Regions from separate parts of the Alteromonas sp. W12 genome, predicted to be linked through region 1. Evidence: riboswitches for the same ligand, from Rfam matches in the RefSeq annotation. Region 1 holds a riboswitch; the other holds the start of a gene.
What was found. A riboswitch is a leader RNA that binds a small molecule or an ion and turns the genes downstream of it on or off. The one in region 1 is predicted to bind thiamine pyrophosphate.
Positions count from the first base shown of each region.

Region 2: it holds a riboswitch for thiamine pyrophosphate, as region 1 does, so the genes downstream of both, thiC (phosphomethylpyrimidine synthase ThiC) here and AWH61_RS02875 (TonB-dependent receptor) in region 1, are expected to answer to the same signal.

Region 1 covers NZ_LQXH01000001.1:694,029-702,728, reverse strand. The annotation lists gene AWH61_RS02890 (phosphotransferase) at 1-385, opposite strand, end outside; gene pnuC (nicotinamide riboside transporter PnuC) at 342-986, opposite strand; gene AWH61_RS02880 (hypothetical protein) at 986-1,249, opposite strand; gene AWH61_RS02875 (TonB-dependent receptor) at 1,267-3,357, opposite strand; TPP riboswitch at 3,413-3,516, opposite strand; gene AWH61_RS02870 (acyl-CoA thioesterase) at 3,647-4,072, opposite strand; gene AWH61_RS02865 (tRNA(Met) cytidine acetyltransferase TmcA domain-containing protein) at 4,132-6,393, shown strand; gene AWH61_RS02860 (tetratricopeptide repeat protein) at 6,623-7,888, opposite strand; gene AWH61_RS02855 (energy transducer TonB) at 7,891-8,502, opposite strand; gene AWH61_RS02850 (ExbD/TolR family protein) at 8,504-8,700, opposite strand, start outside.
Region 2 covers NZ_LQXH01000010.1:206,056-214,755, reverse strand. The annotation lists gene thiH (2-iminoacetate synthase ThiH) at 1-904, opposite strand, end outside; gene AWH61_RS16410 (thiazole synthase) at 901-1,671, opposite strand; gene thiS (sulfur carrier protein ThiS) at 1,673-1,882, opposite strand; gene AWH61_RS16400 (HesA/MoeB/ThiF family protein) at 1,879-2,673, opposite strand; gene thiE (thiamine phosphate synthase) at 2,666-4,267, opposite strand; gene thiC (phosphomethylpyrimidine synthase ThiC) at 4,264-6,174, opposite strand; TPP riboswitch at 6,449-6,560, opposite strand; gene AWH61_RS16385 (heme biosynthesis HemY N-terminal domain-containing protein) at 6,672-7,847, opposite strand; gene AWH61_RS16380 (uroporphyrinogen-III C-methyltransferase) at 7,844-8,700, opposite strand, start outside.

The DNA.
Region 1 (8,700 bases):
CCAGCTCAAGCATTGAAAGCGTCGCACTGTCACTGTGCTCTAGCCACTGCTCAACCCAGATGGTTTCATCATCGCTCAACCATATAGGTTGCGGCGCTACTCCCAACCTATAAAGCTGTTGCTGCAAAGCAAATTGGTGCGCACGACTAACCCCACTAAAGTCATCATCGCCCATCCATTTCACCGCTAAGTCGACAGGGTTATGATCCGACTTTGGTTGCCCACAACTTTGAAGGTTATTTGCAGTCAAGGGTAACTGACTATCTGCGAGCTCTTGAACGCGGTAAACGTGATTTACCGCTCCAGCAGGGTGTGACGAAATTTTCGCACTGTCGCTAAGATTAAGCGCCTTTTGCAGCGTGGCGATGATATCCAACCTGTTCACCTTGTTTTTTATATTGTACTAGCCACTGGTAATACCCAAATACCGCAAAACCAACATAGCCTAAGAACAGGCAAGCAGATAATGCATAACCCACTTGCAGGTATAAATAGGCGGACGCTAAATTGATGAAAAACCAATAAACCCAGTTTTGCAGGATTTTATGCGCCACCATAAATGTTGTGACTACACTCAATAAATTAATGCTCGCATCTAATAGTAGGTACTCACTATTGAACTGTGAGCCTGCCACCTCAGACAGAACCCAAGCGAGCAATAACATACTCGGCACAATGAGCAAATGAGCCCAGAGAGGCCAATGAAGCACTGGCTTAACATCGCCGTCTTCCGCCCCTTTCGACCACTGATAATAACCGTATCCCGCCATTATCATATAAAAGAAGTTAAGCGCAGACTGAAATGGCAAAGTCACCTGCCAAAATAGCCAGGTGTAAATTGCGGTACTCACAAAGGCGCACAGCCAACACCAGCTGTTCTGTTTTGCGGCTAACAGCACATAGGCAATAGCGAGGACAACCGCTACCCACTCTAACAGTGAAGTAGCGGCAATTTGAGAAGTGAACTCAGAAAAAAAGTTAGCCATTAAGATGATTTTCTAGATTGCATGGCATCAAAATTTAAAAACTTAGCAACGAAAATAGCCTGCCCCACTTCTTCATGGGTCCTTTGCATTTCTTCACCAAGTACTTTCATAACCACACCATAGTCACCTGTAACCTGCGTGCTGGTTGAACTTGTTGAAACTGCAATATCACTATAGCTATTTAACCTATCAATGAAATCTTGAATAGGTGGAATGTATTCGTTAACCAATGGGTACAACGACAGTTCAACCATAACTTGCATGTCTGTTTCCTTTTATTTTAAAACGCGTACTTAACAGTAACGCCAAACTGACGACCGTTACCTATTTGGTAATATGGCTCATCGAAGGCATACTCATCGCGAGGGTCGTTGCTGAAACCACCGAATCCACGGGTGTAGTACTCACGATCAAACGCATTTTGTACCCACAGTGATGTCTGCCAATCACCGTGTAACACCACAATCTCCGAATTAACCAGCGTAGTACTTGGCGAGGTTACATCATGGCCGTCAGAAAAACGGTATTCGCTTTTGTAATCTACATCTACACGCAAAAGCATGTTATCTGTAAGTGCGTACTCACTATACAGGTTTGCGGTCCACTTAGGTGATTGAGCCTGTCTTTGCTCAGACACTTCAGTACCGTCTGCAAGCGTATACCCTTCAAAGGTAGCGCTTAGGTAACCAACGCTTGCATCTAGCTGCCATGCATCACTAGCAATCCAGCTAAGCTCCAGCTCGGCTCCTTTGTTTGTTCCTAAATCAGCATTATCAATAATGTCTACGAACCCTGCCGTACCGTCATCACGAGTGATAACGTCAAAATCGCTCACCTGAGTATCTTTTCTATCCATATAGAAAATTGCAGCACGAGCAATTAGGTCAGGCGTAAGTAATGGGCCCTTTACGCCTATTTCGTAGTTCCAGTTATATTCTTCGTCGAAGAATCGCTGATTGTCATTCACGCGGCTGTCGGGGTTAAAGCCTGCACCTTTATATCCGCGTGAAATACTGCCGTAATAGAAGTGATTGCCCTGCGTATACTGAAGCGCGACTTTCCCGCCTACCATGGTGGTGTCGAACGCGCGAGTAAGTTGGTTGTTATCAGCGTAATCAAAATCGTAGTTTTCGACTCTTAACCCTGCTACAAGTACTAAATTTTCGTTCAAACGACTTTCAGTCTGAGCATAGATAGCGGTCGTCGTAGGCGTGTATTCACTGGCAAAGTCACTATCCAAATAAGTGTATTGACGTAGCAGCTTTTCTTCCGTGCTTTTATAAAATACGCCTATTGTCCAGTCAGTCATACCATCAAAAAGTGCGGCACTGTCAGACGACACGAAACGCATCTCGCCGGTCTGTGTTTCTACATCGCGATAATAGGCGTCAAAAGACGTGTAACCCCACGGGTGAAACCCTGTGAATGTCCAGTCTTCATCGTAGCCATAAGCAATATTGTGAGAAGCATGGGTGGCAATTAGAATAAAGTCGCCCGCTGCTGTATTGGTTGTAGAGCGCGCGCTAACAGCGTGGGTTTGGTGTTCGTCAAATCCAGGTTCATCAGACAGCGTTTTGTTGTCATTGTCTAGCGAGAATGCATCGTAACCGTTATCGATATCGTACCAGCGATAAGTAAGCGCAAGTGTGGTTCGCTCATCTACACTACCTTCAACGGCAAAGCGCAGTGCGGTTTCATCGATATTCGCGGTGTCGCTTCTATTTAAGAACGTATTCTCTACAAAGCCATCACTGCGATTATGAACCAGCGCAACACGATAGCCCCAATCCGTGTTGATATCATCACCAGTGGCGCCTTCAATACGGTAACTCTCTTTGTTCCCAATGCGGGCTTCAACGTAGTCAGGGGCGTCGCTACCCACGTCATTACTGGAGAGTTTAACCGCTCCGGCCAATGCACCTGTGCCGTATAAGGTAGCCTGAGGTCCGCGATACACCTCTAGTTGTTTAGTATCAAAAATAAGACCTGCCGCAGCAAGGCCTGAAAAATCAAATTCATCGACGATAAAGCTTACCGAAGGATTGATAGGCTCGGCGAACTGACTACGCTCTCCAATACCGCGAATTTGCACGAAGCGGCCGCGAGACGCACCAGCTGCAAAGTTCACGTTTGGAATACTGTTTAGCACACTGTCGATATGGCTCGGCTGTCTACTGCGAAGACGCTCTTGATCTAAAATGGTCGCGCTAGCACTTAACTGGTCGAGTGTAGTTTGACGAAAATCACCAGATACGATGACGCGCTCAATATCTGATGGCGTGCTATCTGAAGTGTTACTTACATTGGTTTGTTGCGCATAGGCCGCAACGGAACTAGCAAGCAGTGAAAGTGTGAAAAGTGTTTTATACATGGGATCTCTTATTCTTATTTAAGAAAAAAGATCCGGGTCTAACGGCAGGTGATAAGGCTATATTGTGAACCATCCCTACGCCGGTATTATCCGGATCAGGTTTAAGGGTTCCCACGAATGTGGATCTCAGACCGAAAACGGACACCCCTTGGTATAGTGTTGCGCTGCTAAAACTAGCAAACTCAACTTCTGCGACGGAGTCTACCAGTTCGATACACGCCGTCAAGCAGATAAGACGTTAAGCTAACGTAAGGTTTTATATATGATATAAGGCGTTAAAAGCTTAGGGCTATTCAGCGTCAATATTCATATTTAGGCGACGTACTTCATCGTCAGTTTGTGCTTTTAAACCTTCCAACGTTTTGCCGTGTGCGGTTGGTTGACGCGTATCAGGGTCAACTTTTACAAAAACGATATCGTCTGCAAAACAGATGGTTTTCTTGGTTGCTTTGTTGCGTACCAGGCAGCTTACGGTAATAGACGTACGGCCCACAGCTTTAGTTTCTAGACCAAACTCTACGATATCACCCTGCATAGCCGGTGATTCAAAACTAATTTCACCAATATGCTTAGTTACCAAGCAATTAGTCTCTAACTGACAAATAGCCCAAATTGCAGCTTCTTCGTCTATCCATTCTAACGCGCGGCCACCGAACAAAGAATTGGCGTAATTAAGGTCGTTTGGCATAACTAGACGCCGAGAAAGAAAGCGCATTCGAATTCCTCATTATAAATCGCTACTATAGCGTTAGATTATACCGAAAAAACTGATTCATGGCGCTAACTCAATTACGCGAATGGCTATTAGCCCCCTATTTTGAAAATAGCGGCGAAAATGGCTGCAAAAAAAGCTCTCACGCTTCACACTTATCAAACGTGACTTGCCCGCTTCACCGGAGAATGCTTGTAATATCTGGCAATGATGATTTTTGTGAAGCTGCCATACGTAGCGTTCAAGCCTTTGCAGATGAAGTTTCATCTATAAGCGTTGTGAATTTTGCTGGCGATACACTTAAGGGAAAGAACCGCAAACAAGTACTGGGGAGCGAATGTGACATTGCCACATTAGACTGTCGCGATACGTTCAAACCTGGCGACGTGATGGCAGTGGCGGGTATCGTTAAACGCAGTGGTTGTTTAATACTTATTTGCCCTGCTTTGAGTGAATGGGTTAACAATATTTCGGTCTCGTTCCTGTCGGAGGGGTTTACGCTTACACAAAGTCGATACCTCGAACGCTTTATAAAGCACCTGCGTAACAACGACTACGTGGCATTTCACACTGAAGAAAAAACCACACTTCCAGATACGGCTATGTACCGCATTAGCCAAGGCGTAACATCAAACGTCTATAGAGGCTCACTATTTAAATCAGAAGAGCAAGAGCAGGCATACAGTCGTTTATATCAAGCACACTCACTTAATAAACTAAACGCGCTGATTACCGCCCCAAGAGGCAGAGGCAAGTCATCATTATTAGGTATATTCATTGAAAGCCTAATCAGACAGGGTAAAAATGTACTATTAACCAGTGAACGCTATGATAATGTGAAGAACGTGCTTTCACGTATTCAACAGTACGAAATAGCAGGTGTCAGAACACAACAACCATCCACCGCTAACATTCAAACCCAACTAATCCTTGGTGATAAGAATGAGGCAGCGACGTTTGGCAGTGTAAAATGGGTGCCCCCTGACAGTGCCTTGTTATATACCACAGAAGATGAAAAGTACGACGTTGTAATTGTTGATGAAGCGGCTTCAATCCCCCTCCCGGATGTATACCGGATCATAGCCAACCACAAGCAGTGGGTGCTTAGTACTACGCTTTTGGGTTATGAAGGTTCAGGCAGTGGTTTTATTCACAAACTCATCCCTAGTTTACCGCCATCAGCTATCCATTTAAGACTATCAACGCCGTTACGATGGTTCGAACATGATCCCATTGAAGCCTTTTTCAAAACGACTTGTTTATTTGAGGACAGAGATGCGGCGCGCAATATTGGCGAGATTAATTTCAAAAACAGTATTAACCCACCGATAGATTACGATTTTTCCATAAGTTCGTTTAAAAGCATTTCCGAAGAGGCGCTTCAGCAAATAATGTCGCTACTTTCATTAGCCCATTATCAAACTACGCCCGATGATTTTATGCGCTTGATGGATAGCCCGGATGTACTTGTTGCCATACTTAAATTGAACGACAACGTGATAGGTGCTGCAATCATAAACGCTGAAGGTAGCGACTACCTGAACGATACCGCATTGGGGATTGCGTCTGGAAAGCGTCGTCCTAAAGGGCATTTAGGTGCACAGCGACTTACTCTGTTGTCTGCTGATGCAAAAACAGCAACGTTTAGATATTGGCGTATTAACCGTATTGCCGTCGATACGCTTGCGCAGAGTAAGGGTATGGGCAGTTACTTGCTACAAAGAGTTAGTGATGAAGCCAAGAAGCAAAGTATTGACGCTATCTGTACTTCTTATGGAACGACACTTAAGTTAGACAGTTTTTGGACAAGAAATGGATTTGAGATTGTAGACTATGGGCGAAAGCCTAATAAAGCCAGTGGCGAAACCAGTGCACTAGCGTTATATCCTCATTCCAACAGAGCAAAAAAACTGCTTTCTGAATTGGTAGCGCTAAAAGAGAGCTTTAAATTCGATAACCAGTTAGACAACGTGCCCATTAGCATACTGACAATCTATGTAGAAAAGTTAGTACATTTTACCCAAGGCACACGCACTTTAGATGATGTTTGGCCGATATTACATAAAATTGCGCGTTATGCAGAGACTCAGCCTACACCAAGCGCAAATACTCAACTGAACAAGCCAAATAACACAATACTGTATACGCTATGGCGTCTTGTTGAAATCATTAACACGAAGCGCTTTCTCAGAAAAGTACTTACACATTCAGATATGAATGCGAAGCAACTTGTTTCTACATTCAACGAAGAAAACCTAAAAGCAAGTGGGTTAAAAGAAGTCACTATTGTTATAAGAGAAGCACTTCTGCCTGCTTTCAAATAATAGAAAGTCTGTAGCCTGAAAGTACAAATAATCAGCTTGGCGTAGAGCCACTATACCTGCGTTAACAAGCCGCGATTACGAACATTTTAAATACCACTGAAAGGCTAATGATCTATGCGGATTGATGTTAAAGCCCTATAAATATAATCCTATTCGAGAAAAGCTCACTTACTAAATTGAGGGCAAAAAAAAGCCTCCCGAAGGGAGGCTTTTTTGCTAAAACCACATATTAGATACTAATACCGCGGTTCTTCGCTTTTTCCTTGATATAAGGTTCCCACGCTGCAGCGTTGCGGCGTAGTGAGCGATCTTTCTTAGCTTCTAGTACATGTTTGTAAGCAGACTTAAAGTTACCTGCGTAGAAGTTCGCTTCCATTAACGTGAAGTGAATCTTCTCAGGGTCTTCAGCACCACGCTCTAGAGCATTCTCTAGTGCTTTGATAGCGCCTTTATAGTCTTCAGCTACAAGAAGAAGTGTACCTTGCTTACGATAGTGCTCAGGATCTGAACTCTTTGCGGCAGCCTGTGCGTACAGGTTTGCTGCAGTTTTAAAGTTCTTAGCCTGGTGATATGCGTTAGCAATATTAGCAAGCATATCGGCATCGTTCTTCAACAAGCCTTCTTTCATGTGCTTTTCAAGTAACTTCGCAGCCTTGTAAGGCATGCCGTTACTTTGATAAAGCTGAGCAAGCGTTTTGATTTCTGAATCTTTTTCTAGATAGCCCTGCATATAAGCAAGTTCTAGCGTTGAAAGACCTTTTTTGTAGTCTTCAACTAAGATATAGAAAAAGCCTAGACGCGACCACCAAGTCTTCTCTTCAGGAAAAGTTTTAACTAACTCTTCCGCGACAGAAACCGTCTCAGGGTACATCTTACGCTCGTAGTAAGAAGTTAACTTAAGAACATAAGGGTTCTTGTTTGGCTCTTCATACAAAGCAATTGCCTTGTCTGCTGGCTCAACCATTTTAGCTAACTGCTTAGACTCAAAGTACGCCTGTGCCAAGCGTGTATACACATCAGCATCTTCTTTACAGGTAAATTCCATCCACTTGTTATACCATTTGATGGCATCAGTGTACTTCTCTTCCTGCATGCTCAAATCACCTATCAATTTAAGTGTTTGAGAGTGCTCAGTGTCGTTAAGTACTTTTGGTTCAACAGAGTCGACCAAGTAGTTTAACGCCTTACCGCCCTCACCTTCTTGTGAAGCCAATAAGTTACCGATAAAACGCTTAACGTATGCTTTATCAAAATCGTCTGAAGGATCGATTTCATAAAGTACATTTAACGCTTCTGTGAGCTGGTCTTCATTGTAAAACTCAAAAGCTTTTTGAACTTTCTTACCGGTACGCTCACCTACTAGCGTTGTTTTTCCCTTCTCATATCCAGGACAAACAACAGGTGCTGACTGCGCCAGGGCAGCGGGTGCTGAAAGCACCGCACCTGCACCTAGCACTAAAGCAACGGCTGACATTTTGAATGTACGTTTCATCATGATCATTGCTCCAGTTTAAAGTCTAGCTGTACGAACATGCCAGGTTGTTTAACCGGCTTGCCATCAACGATCTTAGGCTTGTATTTCCACTTACGTAGAGCACGACGTGCTTCACGGTCGAATACGCGCTTAGGTTCAGCTTCGATAACTTCGATATCTTCAACACCACCAACTTCGTTGATAGTGAAAGACAGTCTTACCCAACCTTCACGTCCATCACGGGCTGCATCAGGTGGATATTTCGGATCGATACGAACGATAGGTGTTGCTTCACCATCACGCTGCATTGCACCAACACCACCGATGTTTACACCAACACCACCTGTGTCGATAGCTGGAATAGCTAAGCTAAAGCCATCTGCATCAGGTTCCGCTGTTTCCGGCTCAACTTGCTCCATTTTAGGAGGCTGTGGCGGCGGAGGCGGCGGTGGTGGTGGAACACGAGTACGCGTCTGCGTCTGGTCGTCTGGTTCCTGCATTACAATATCGATAACCGGTGCAGGCGGTACTTCGTCTGCTGGTCTAGATGAATTTTCAATCAACTTGGCCATTAGAACGAAAAGGGCAAATGCAACACCAGCACCTAAAAGTATAGATACAATTATACGTAACATCTTATCCCCTTGCCGCTACCGAGACTCGGTTAACGCCAGCGGCTTTAACCTGATCCATAATCTCAACTACTAAACCATGCTTCGCTTTTACGTCAGCTTGAATGATTACGTAGTCAGTAGGCTGCTCGGTAAGCAGTCTTTCAATATTCGCTCTTACGCTGTCCGGCGCAACTTCACGCTTATCTAGCCATACATTTC
Region 2 (8,700 bases), on a different contig from region 1:
GCGAGAGTTCTGCTTGTGGGTTAAAGATGCGGTGGGCGCATATTAGCTGCAGCAAATCTCGCTCGTTAGGGAGTTTACTGTTGGTGTGGGCATTGCCCCCTGTGCTGTTACCTTCACAGCTACGAAGGCGCGGAAAAGCAATGGATACACGGCTTTGCCAGTAGTGTTGCTGTATTAACTTGCCGTGAAGGGCGGTCATGGCGCTATCAACCCGCCAGTCGCCTAAACCAAGTAGTGCGCCAATGCCTATTTTATCAATGCCGGCTTTCCCTATGCGATCGCTGGCTTCTAAGCGCCATAGGAAGTCCTGTTTTTTACCTCGAGTGTGGTAATTAGCGTAATGCTGCGGTGAGTAGGTTTCTTGATACACTAACACCGCGTCTAAGCCCAGGTGCTTCAAGGTTTCATATTGCTCACGCTTCAAGGGTTGTACCTCCATCAAAAGGTAGCTCACCTTTTCGCGAATGGCGCTTAGTGTTTGCTCAAAATATTCCATCCCCACTTTGGTTTCATGTTCGCCAGTAACCAGCAATACCTGTGAAAAGCCTAAATCTTTGATGGCTTCAATTTCGGTCAACACTTCGCTTATAGACAGGGTTTTGCGCTTTATTTTGTTGCTCATGGTAAAGCCGCAGTAGGTACATTCGTTGGCACACAAGTTTGATAAATACAAAGGTACAAACAGCTGCATGGTATTGCCAAAGCGATGGCGAGTAATTGCTTTAGCGCGATAGGCCATGGCTTCTAAGTACTTAGCGCCAGCGGGAGAGATCAGCGCCATGAAGTCGTCTAAAGAAAGTGTATCTTTACCTAACGCTCGTTCTACGTCGCCCGCTGTTTTGCTGTTTATCGACATAGCCACATGCGACAAGTCTTGCTGCATTAATGCCTGCGCTACCTTCATACCGCCGGCTCCAAAAAGGCGGTAAGCGGGCTAGAGGCTTGGGCAAAACTGCTGGTAGCACCAAGTCCAGCTTCAAAGGCTTTTCGCCCCGTTTCTACGGCGCTTGCGAAAGCTGCTGCCATAGCAACTGGGTCCTTAGCCGTGGCGATGGCCGTATTTACCAGTACCGCGTCTACTCCCAGCTCCATGGCCGCCATAGCTTCGCTTGGCTTACCAATGCCTGCATCTACAATGACGGGTATCGACACTTGCTCAACAATAATTTGCAAAAAGGGTTTGGTTTGTAATCCCTGATTACTGCCAATAGGCGCGCCCAATGGCATAACGGCAGCGCAGCCTACCTCTTCTAAGCGTTTACATAAAACGGGGTCTGCTCCGCAGTAAGGCAAAACGTGAAACCCTTTTTTAACCAGTGCCTCTGCGGCAAGCAGGGTTTCGATGGGGTCGGGCAACAAGTAGCGTTGGTCTGGGTGAATTTCCAGCTTCACCCAAGGGCTACCTAATGCTTCGTATGCAAGTTCGGCGGCGAATATGGCTTCTTTTGCGTTCTTCGCTCCCGACGTGTTCGGCAAAAGAGTAACGCCCAATGCTTTTAATGCCGAAAGCGTTTCATCTTGTGAGCTATGGCTGGCGACACGCTTCATTGCCAAGGTCACCATGCTGCTCTTGGCTGCGTGTACCGCGCTTTTCATGGTGTCCGGGTTACTAAATTTGCCAGTGCCAGTTAACAGGCGGGAAGGGAAGGTGTGATTTGCGAGTGTTAGCATTTTAGCCTCCTGCCACTAGGGTGAAGATATCCACGGTATCGTTGTTACTTAAGTAGGTTGTTGGCCATTCATTCTTGCTGATAATGGCGGCATTTTTGGCAACGGCGGTGCCTTCGTCTTTCAATTGTTTAAGAGCAATTAATTCACTAAGTGATATAGGAGAAATCACGCTCATTGGTTGATTGTTCACGTTGATATTAATTTGGGTCATTGGCATACCTCACAAGAAGAAGAGGGGGGAAGCTTGAAACTTTGAAGCGTACCTTGGCCTGCATGGGCGTTTACGTAGTGGCCCCATTTAATATCGGCATCGAAACCTCTTGCCAGAAATAACAAGGCTTGGGTAGCTTGGTGGCACGCTGCCATGCCTACTACTGGGCCTAGTACACCTTTGCTAACGCAATCTTCGCGTACGGCAACATTATTCACTAAACACTCATAGCAACCGCAGGTGGCTGAGTTTTGAGGCAAGTTCAGCGCTTGCCAGGTAAGCCCACTGGCTGCGGCAATAAAAAGTGGAATAGAGGCACGAAACGACGCTAGGTTTATCTGTCTTCGTACCGTCACGTTGTCGGTGCAGTCCAGCACGCAGGTGGCTGATGCAATTAACGTTGGTAAGTTGTTACTATCAGCAAATAAGCTTTTAAACTGTATGTTTAAATGCGAGTTCACTTTACGCAGTTCATTGTAAAGCGACTTGGCTTTTAGCTCTCCTAGGTGCATTTCGTTGTAGCTTATCTGGCGCTGCAAATTACTGATGTCGACGGTGTCACCATCTATAAGTGTAATGTTGCCCACGCCTGCGCCTGCTAAATAGCGGGCGGTTAAGCTGCCTAATCCACCTAAACCAACGATAACAGCGTGTGCACCCGCCAAATTAAGCTGTCCGTTGTGATCAATGCAATCGAGTAAAAGTTGTCTGCTGTAGCGACGTATATCCTGATGCGCTAACTGCTGGCCCACTGAGTGACTAAGTGAATGAGTAGCTGAATGACTAAGCAAACCCAGCCTCCTCAACCAATGCTTGGTAGGCTTTTAGCGGGTGTGCTGCCTGAGTGATTGCACTTACCACAGCAATGCCGTTAACGCCGGTTTTAGCTACATCGCCTATGCGCGATAAGTTAATGCCACCAATAGCAACGGTGGGAATGCCATCGCAAAGCTGCACATACTTTTCTAAACGTGCTACACCTTGAGGCTTCGAAGGCATGTCTTTGGTATTGGTGGGGAAGATATGACCAAGGGCAATGTAAGACGGGTTTAAAGCGCGAACACGTTGAATTTCAGCGAAGCCGTGCGTTGATATTCCAAGCCGTAAACCCGCACTACGGATGGCGCTTAGGTTTGCGGTGTCGATATCCTCTTGCCCCAAGTGCACACCGTAAGCTCCGAGTTCTATGGCCAGCTCCCAATAGTCATTAATGAATAATTGGCAGTCGGTGTGTTTCACCAATTCTATTGCCTCTTTTATTTGCTGACGAATGTCTTCTTGGGAGCCTTGTTTAACCCGTAGCTGCATTATTTTTACGCCCGTTGGCCAGAGGCGGGCTATCCATTGCACACTATCCACTACAGGATAGATGCCTAAATGAGTATGAGTAAGTGCAGGAAAGTGGCTTTCTTTACAAGACGAGGCTTCAAGAAGGGTATCCTTATCCCGCTCTTTTTCATTGGCAGTGGCGCCACGTTGATGAAAGGTCACCAGCGGAAAGCTCTCTGGTTTTGCGGGAAAGCCGTTGGTTCGTGCAAAGTAGGCGGTTAATTCGTTACTTATGGCGTTTGCGTTAGCCGCTGCGCATTGCTTTGGTAGTGTATGGTTGCGAACTTCGCTGACGTAAGCATTAGCAAGCGTAAGTGCGTCTTCAATGCAGTAGTCGTGCACAATGAATGCCGCTAATGCGCTGGCTAACATACAGCCTGTGCCGCGAAGGTTGCCGTTAGTGTATTTCGGCTGGCTAAAACGAAGAGTGTGAGAGGCACAAACAAAAATATCGCTTACATTTTTTTGCCAGTGGGCGTGACCGCCCTTAACGTAAACGCTCTTTGCGCCTTTACCCCTTAGCCGATTGATTGCAGTTAGCAAGCTCGCTTCATCAACAACTGGCAAATGGGTGAGCCACGCAAGCTCATCGATATTTGGCGTAACGATATCTACCGTATTCAACAGTTCGTCAACTACGCTTTCGCTTAACTCACTCAGCACGCCACCTGACGAGGTAGACAGTACAGGGTCCCATACAACGAAGGGGCGAGGGTTAGATGTTTTTTGAATACGTGCACACAACAACAACGCTTGCTCATCATTAGCAATAGCGCCAATTTTAATAGCGCGTGGCGGGGTATCTTCAAACAGCACCTGCCACTGCTGATTTAATGCCGACGCGCACATGCTTTCCTTACTAAGCATGATTGAGTTGGACTGCACGGTAAGTTGTGTAGTGAGCACACAAGCATGGATGTTCAGATCGGCCAATGTAATGGCGTCGCGGGTAACGCCCGCACCACCGCTACAGTCAACACCTCCCACACACCACACTACAGGAAGTGCAGTGGTGAGGTTGTTGGATGCAGGGCTTATGGACGCTTTCGCCATCATGGTAGCTCTACCTTGCTATCTGCAGTGTGATAAAGCTCTGCGCCAGACTGATTGAATGCCTGGGCCATCTCTTTCATGCCTTTTTCTTTCTCAAACTCTTGCTGCTCTGCTTGTTTAGCCACATCGCGCACTTCCTGAGAAATTTTCATGCTGCAAAATTTAGGGCCGCACATAGAGCAGAAATGCGCAACTTTGCCAGACGCCTGCGGCAAGGTTTCATCGTGATAAGCGCGCGCAGTATGCGGGTCGAGAGCTAAATTGAACTGGTCTTCCCATCTGAATTCAAAGCGAGCTTTCGACATGGCGTTGTCGCGAATTTGTGCACCTGGGTGTCCTTTTGCCAAGTCGGCAGCGTGGGCTGCAATTTTGTAGGTGATCAGCCCCTGTTTAACGTCTTCTTTGTTAGGTAGGCCTAAATGCTCTTTAGGTGTTACATAGCACAGCATTGCGCAGCCATACCAACCAATCATGGCGGCACCTATACCTGAAGTGAAGTGATCGTAGCCAGGAGCGATATCGGTGGTGAGGGGGCCAAGGGTATAAAACGGCGCTTCGTGGCAATGCTTAAGCTGCTCTTCCATGTTCGCTTTAATCATATGCATTGGCACATGTCCCGGGCCTTCAATCATTACCTGAACATCGTACTCCCATGCAATTTTCGTCAGCTCACCAAGGGTACGTAATTCAGAGAATTGCGCGTCGTCGTTAGCGTCAGCTACGCTACCAGGGCGCAGGCCATCACCTAGCGACAGCGCCACATCGTACTTAGCGCAAATTTCGCAAATATCGTGAAAGTGCTCATACAGAAAGCTTTGCTGGTGATGGCTTAAGCACCACTTTGCCATTATCGAACCGCCGCGCGATACAATGCCGGTTACCCGCTTTGCGGTAAGGTGTACGTACTCAAGCAGCACGCCAGCGTGAATGGTGAAGTAGTCTACGCCTTGTTCAGCTTGCTCAATTAGGGTGTCTTTAAACATCTCCCACGTTAAATCTTCGGCTACACCGTTTACTTTTTCTAGCGCTTGATAGATGGGGACGGTGCCAAGAGGAACAGGACTGTTTCGCAGCAGCCACTCTCGAGTTTCGTGAATATTTCTGCCGGTAGATAAATCCATGATGGTATCGGCGCCCCAGCGCGTTGACCACACCAGCTTTTCTACCTCTTCTTCAATAGACGAGGTGACTGCTGAATTACCAATGTTTGCGTTAATCTTTACTAGAAAGTTACGCCCTATAATCATTGGTTCCAACTCGGGGTGATTGATGTTGCATGGAATAATGGCGCGGCCTGCGGCCACTTCCTGGCGTACAAATTCAGGCGTGATGGTATCGGGTAAATTCGCACCAAAGTGTTCGCCTTTGTGCTGCTGCGTCAGTTCGGCATCTTTAATGGCTTGGCGACCCATATTCTCGCGAATGGCAATGTATTCCATTTCAGGGGTAATAATCCCCTGTCTTGCGTAGTGAAGCTGGGTAACGTTTTTGCCTGCTTTTGCTTTTAGTGGTTTGCGGCTGCGAATAAAGCGGAAATCTTCGGTAAAAATGTCGTTTTCACGCTCTTTCGCAAAGCTTGATGAAACGCCCTCTAACTCAATAGTATCGCTGCGCTCTTCAATCCACTTTTGGCGAAGTGGGATTAAACCTTTGTGTACATCTATGTTTTCTAGCGGGTCGCCATAAGGGCCAGAGGTGTCGTACACAGGAATGGGCGGGTTTGGCTCTAAGGTAGGGTTTTCTTCGGTGCCACCCACTAAACTGTCGTGTTGGTGAATAAGGCGCATGGCCACACGAATATCGTCACGGCTGCCACACTCGTAGTGGCGTGTTGAATTTGGGTAAGCTTCGCCCGCAAGTTCATTAATGAATTGTTGTGCTTGTTGGCGCTGTTCGCGTCTGTTCGACATAGCATTTTACCTTGTAAATTTAGGTTCTAAAAATGCTTGTCAGGAGTGAAGGAGAATACAAAGTGTGAGTGTAGAAGGGGATAGTCCCGTTACTCTAGCGAGATTGTTGGTAAAGGTTTTGGTGATTACAGCCCTTTACTCCGTTGATGTTGACTTGGGGATAAACTTGAACAGTTTACCTTGAGTGACGAGCAGCACCGTCATGGGTGTGTCTGTATCATCAACAGCAAAACAACTTCGCTTCACAACGCTAAACCACGGTTTAACATTGTGCACATTGTATTTTCTTGTTCCCTTCGCAGGTATTAGCCTGATCAGGTTCTACGGATCCCACTTTCGCGGTCTCAGCTTACTGGGTTACCAGTGAAGCACTCCGACAAGTTGTTTAAGTCAATTCGGGTTGTTGTTGAAACAACCCGAATTGAGAATTCCTTTTTACTATATCTTCAATTTTACGGGTAATACAAGTACTACCAGAAAGCTAAATGAATATTCATCTAGCTGGCTAGCTGCTGACCTTCCTTGTAAAGCTGAAGTGCAGTGGCTGTGTCGTGCTTGCGTTCGCTAATTGCAGACAGCAGCAATAAGTCTTCTTTGCGCGACTTCATTTTAGTGGCTTTAAGCAGGGCTTTTTCCGCCAACACATCATCGCCTGAGTTAAATGCAACTTGGCCTAGCGTGGAGTATAGCGACACGTTTTCTTCGTCTTGCTTTATCCAGCTTTCAAGCAGTCGTAGTGATGGCGATGCATCAGGAATATTAAGCTGCGTGAACAGCGGAAACAGGGCGCTATTCGGGCCACGTTTTTGCCATTCAACTAGCAAATTCTGTGCGTCGGCATGCATACCTTGGTCAAGCAACTGTTGAATGTAAGCCGCGCGGTAAGCATCGTCGTGACGAAGCTTGCGGGGTAGGGTTTCCCAATATGATTTAAGCTCGACAGCGCCTTGCTTACTGGCAATTTCCGCAAACTTACCTTTGGCAATACGCTGGCTCCATGTAGTGTAGTCTGCTTTGGGCAATGCTTTACGCCAGCCTGACAAATTTTCTTGAAGTACTTGCCATTTACCTAGCTTGGCAAGAATTTGCGCTTTTAACTGCACAACTTGCTTGTTTTCACGCTCTTGCTCGTCAAGTTCGTTAAGTTTCTCTAGTGCCGCATCGTATTTTTCTTCAGCCATATCAATACGCGCGTGCATGACCGTTGCGGCTACTTTCGCTTTTGGAAAGTCAGTTGCCTGAACAAGGAAATAACGGGCTTTGGCTAAATCGTTATTGGCAAAAGCAATTTGCGCTGACGCCAAATAGTTAACGCCTTCGAAATCGCCGTTGGTGGTTTTGCTTAGCGCCTTTTGAGCTGTATCAAAATCACCTGCAGCCATTGCGTGTAAGCCGTCGTAAAACGCACGCTTACGTTTGCGCTCACCTAAAGTGCCGAACCATTTATGTGAACCTGTGATCAGGCTCAACGCCCACAATACCAGTCGAGACAGTACGTACCAGGCAATGATGGCACCTATCACTAAAATACAAAAGCTAATCACCGTCATTTCAACAGCGGTGTTACCCAGTGATATTAGTACGTAGCCCTTATCGCCTAACAACATCGGGCCAACAATTAGTGCAACAACGAATGCGGCTAATACCGCAAGGGCAATAGCTAACCATTTCATAGTGCACTTGCTCCTTGTCCGAACACCTGTTTAACGCGGCTATCCAATAGACGCTCTAGCGGTTTTTGTGACGCTAGCTCTGTAGGTATTGGGCGCGATACATCGGTAGCAATGAGGTTTTGTAGTGCATCTACAAAGCCCGTTACTTGGCTTTTTTCGGTGTCGAACTTTTCAATAATTAACGTTTGAGCGTATTGAAGCGACTGGCTGTAAAGCCCTGCATCGCCCTGAAGCGCGGCGGTTTGCGCGTGCATAAGCTGTAGACGAAGCTGCTCTTTTGCTAGGAACTGGGCTTCTAGTGAAAGCACTGGCTCAACCGGGCCTTCAATAGTTTTCACCGTAAGAAAATCGTTCACCAACGAACGCCACACCTTCGCAAGGTTCTCCTGCCAGTCGTCAGCTGACTCCGATAAGGTCGTGTCTTCTGCATTGGCGTCTTCTGGTTTTTCGAAGGTATCAAGTGGCAGTTTGTCAATTTGAGCAATCATACCCGTAAGCGCGAGGGCGACGGAACTTTGTGATACAGGGTTAAGCTGTTGTAAGGTTTGAATATCTTCTGCAAGGTTTGCGCGAACCGGAAGTACCGACGGATCGGCCAACGACTTTAAGCGTTTATCTGCGTTAACTAGCAGCAAAATTGCTGTGCGTACGTCGTTTTCTAACCAAAGCTTTCTGCCTGCCATGCGAACTAAGTAATCAGCTTCAGCAATGAGCCAGTCTGCCGGGCGGCGACCTTCCATATTATTTAGTTGTTCAAGGGTCGATTCAGCTTGCAGCGTCAGCTTTTCGTTTTGCGCTTTTAACTCGGCTACCGTGCTTTCTAACGTCTGGTTGGTACGAGCTACTTTGTCGA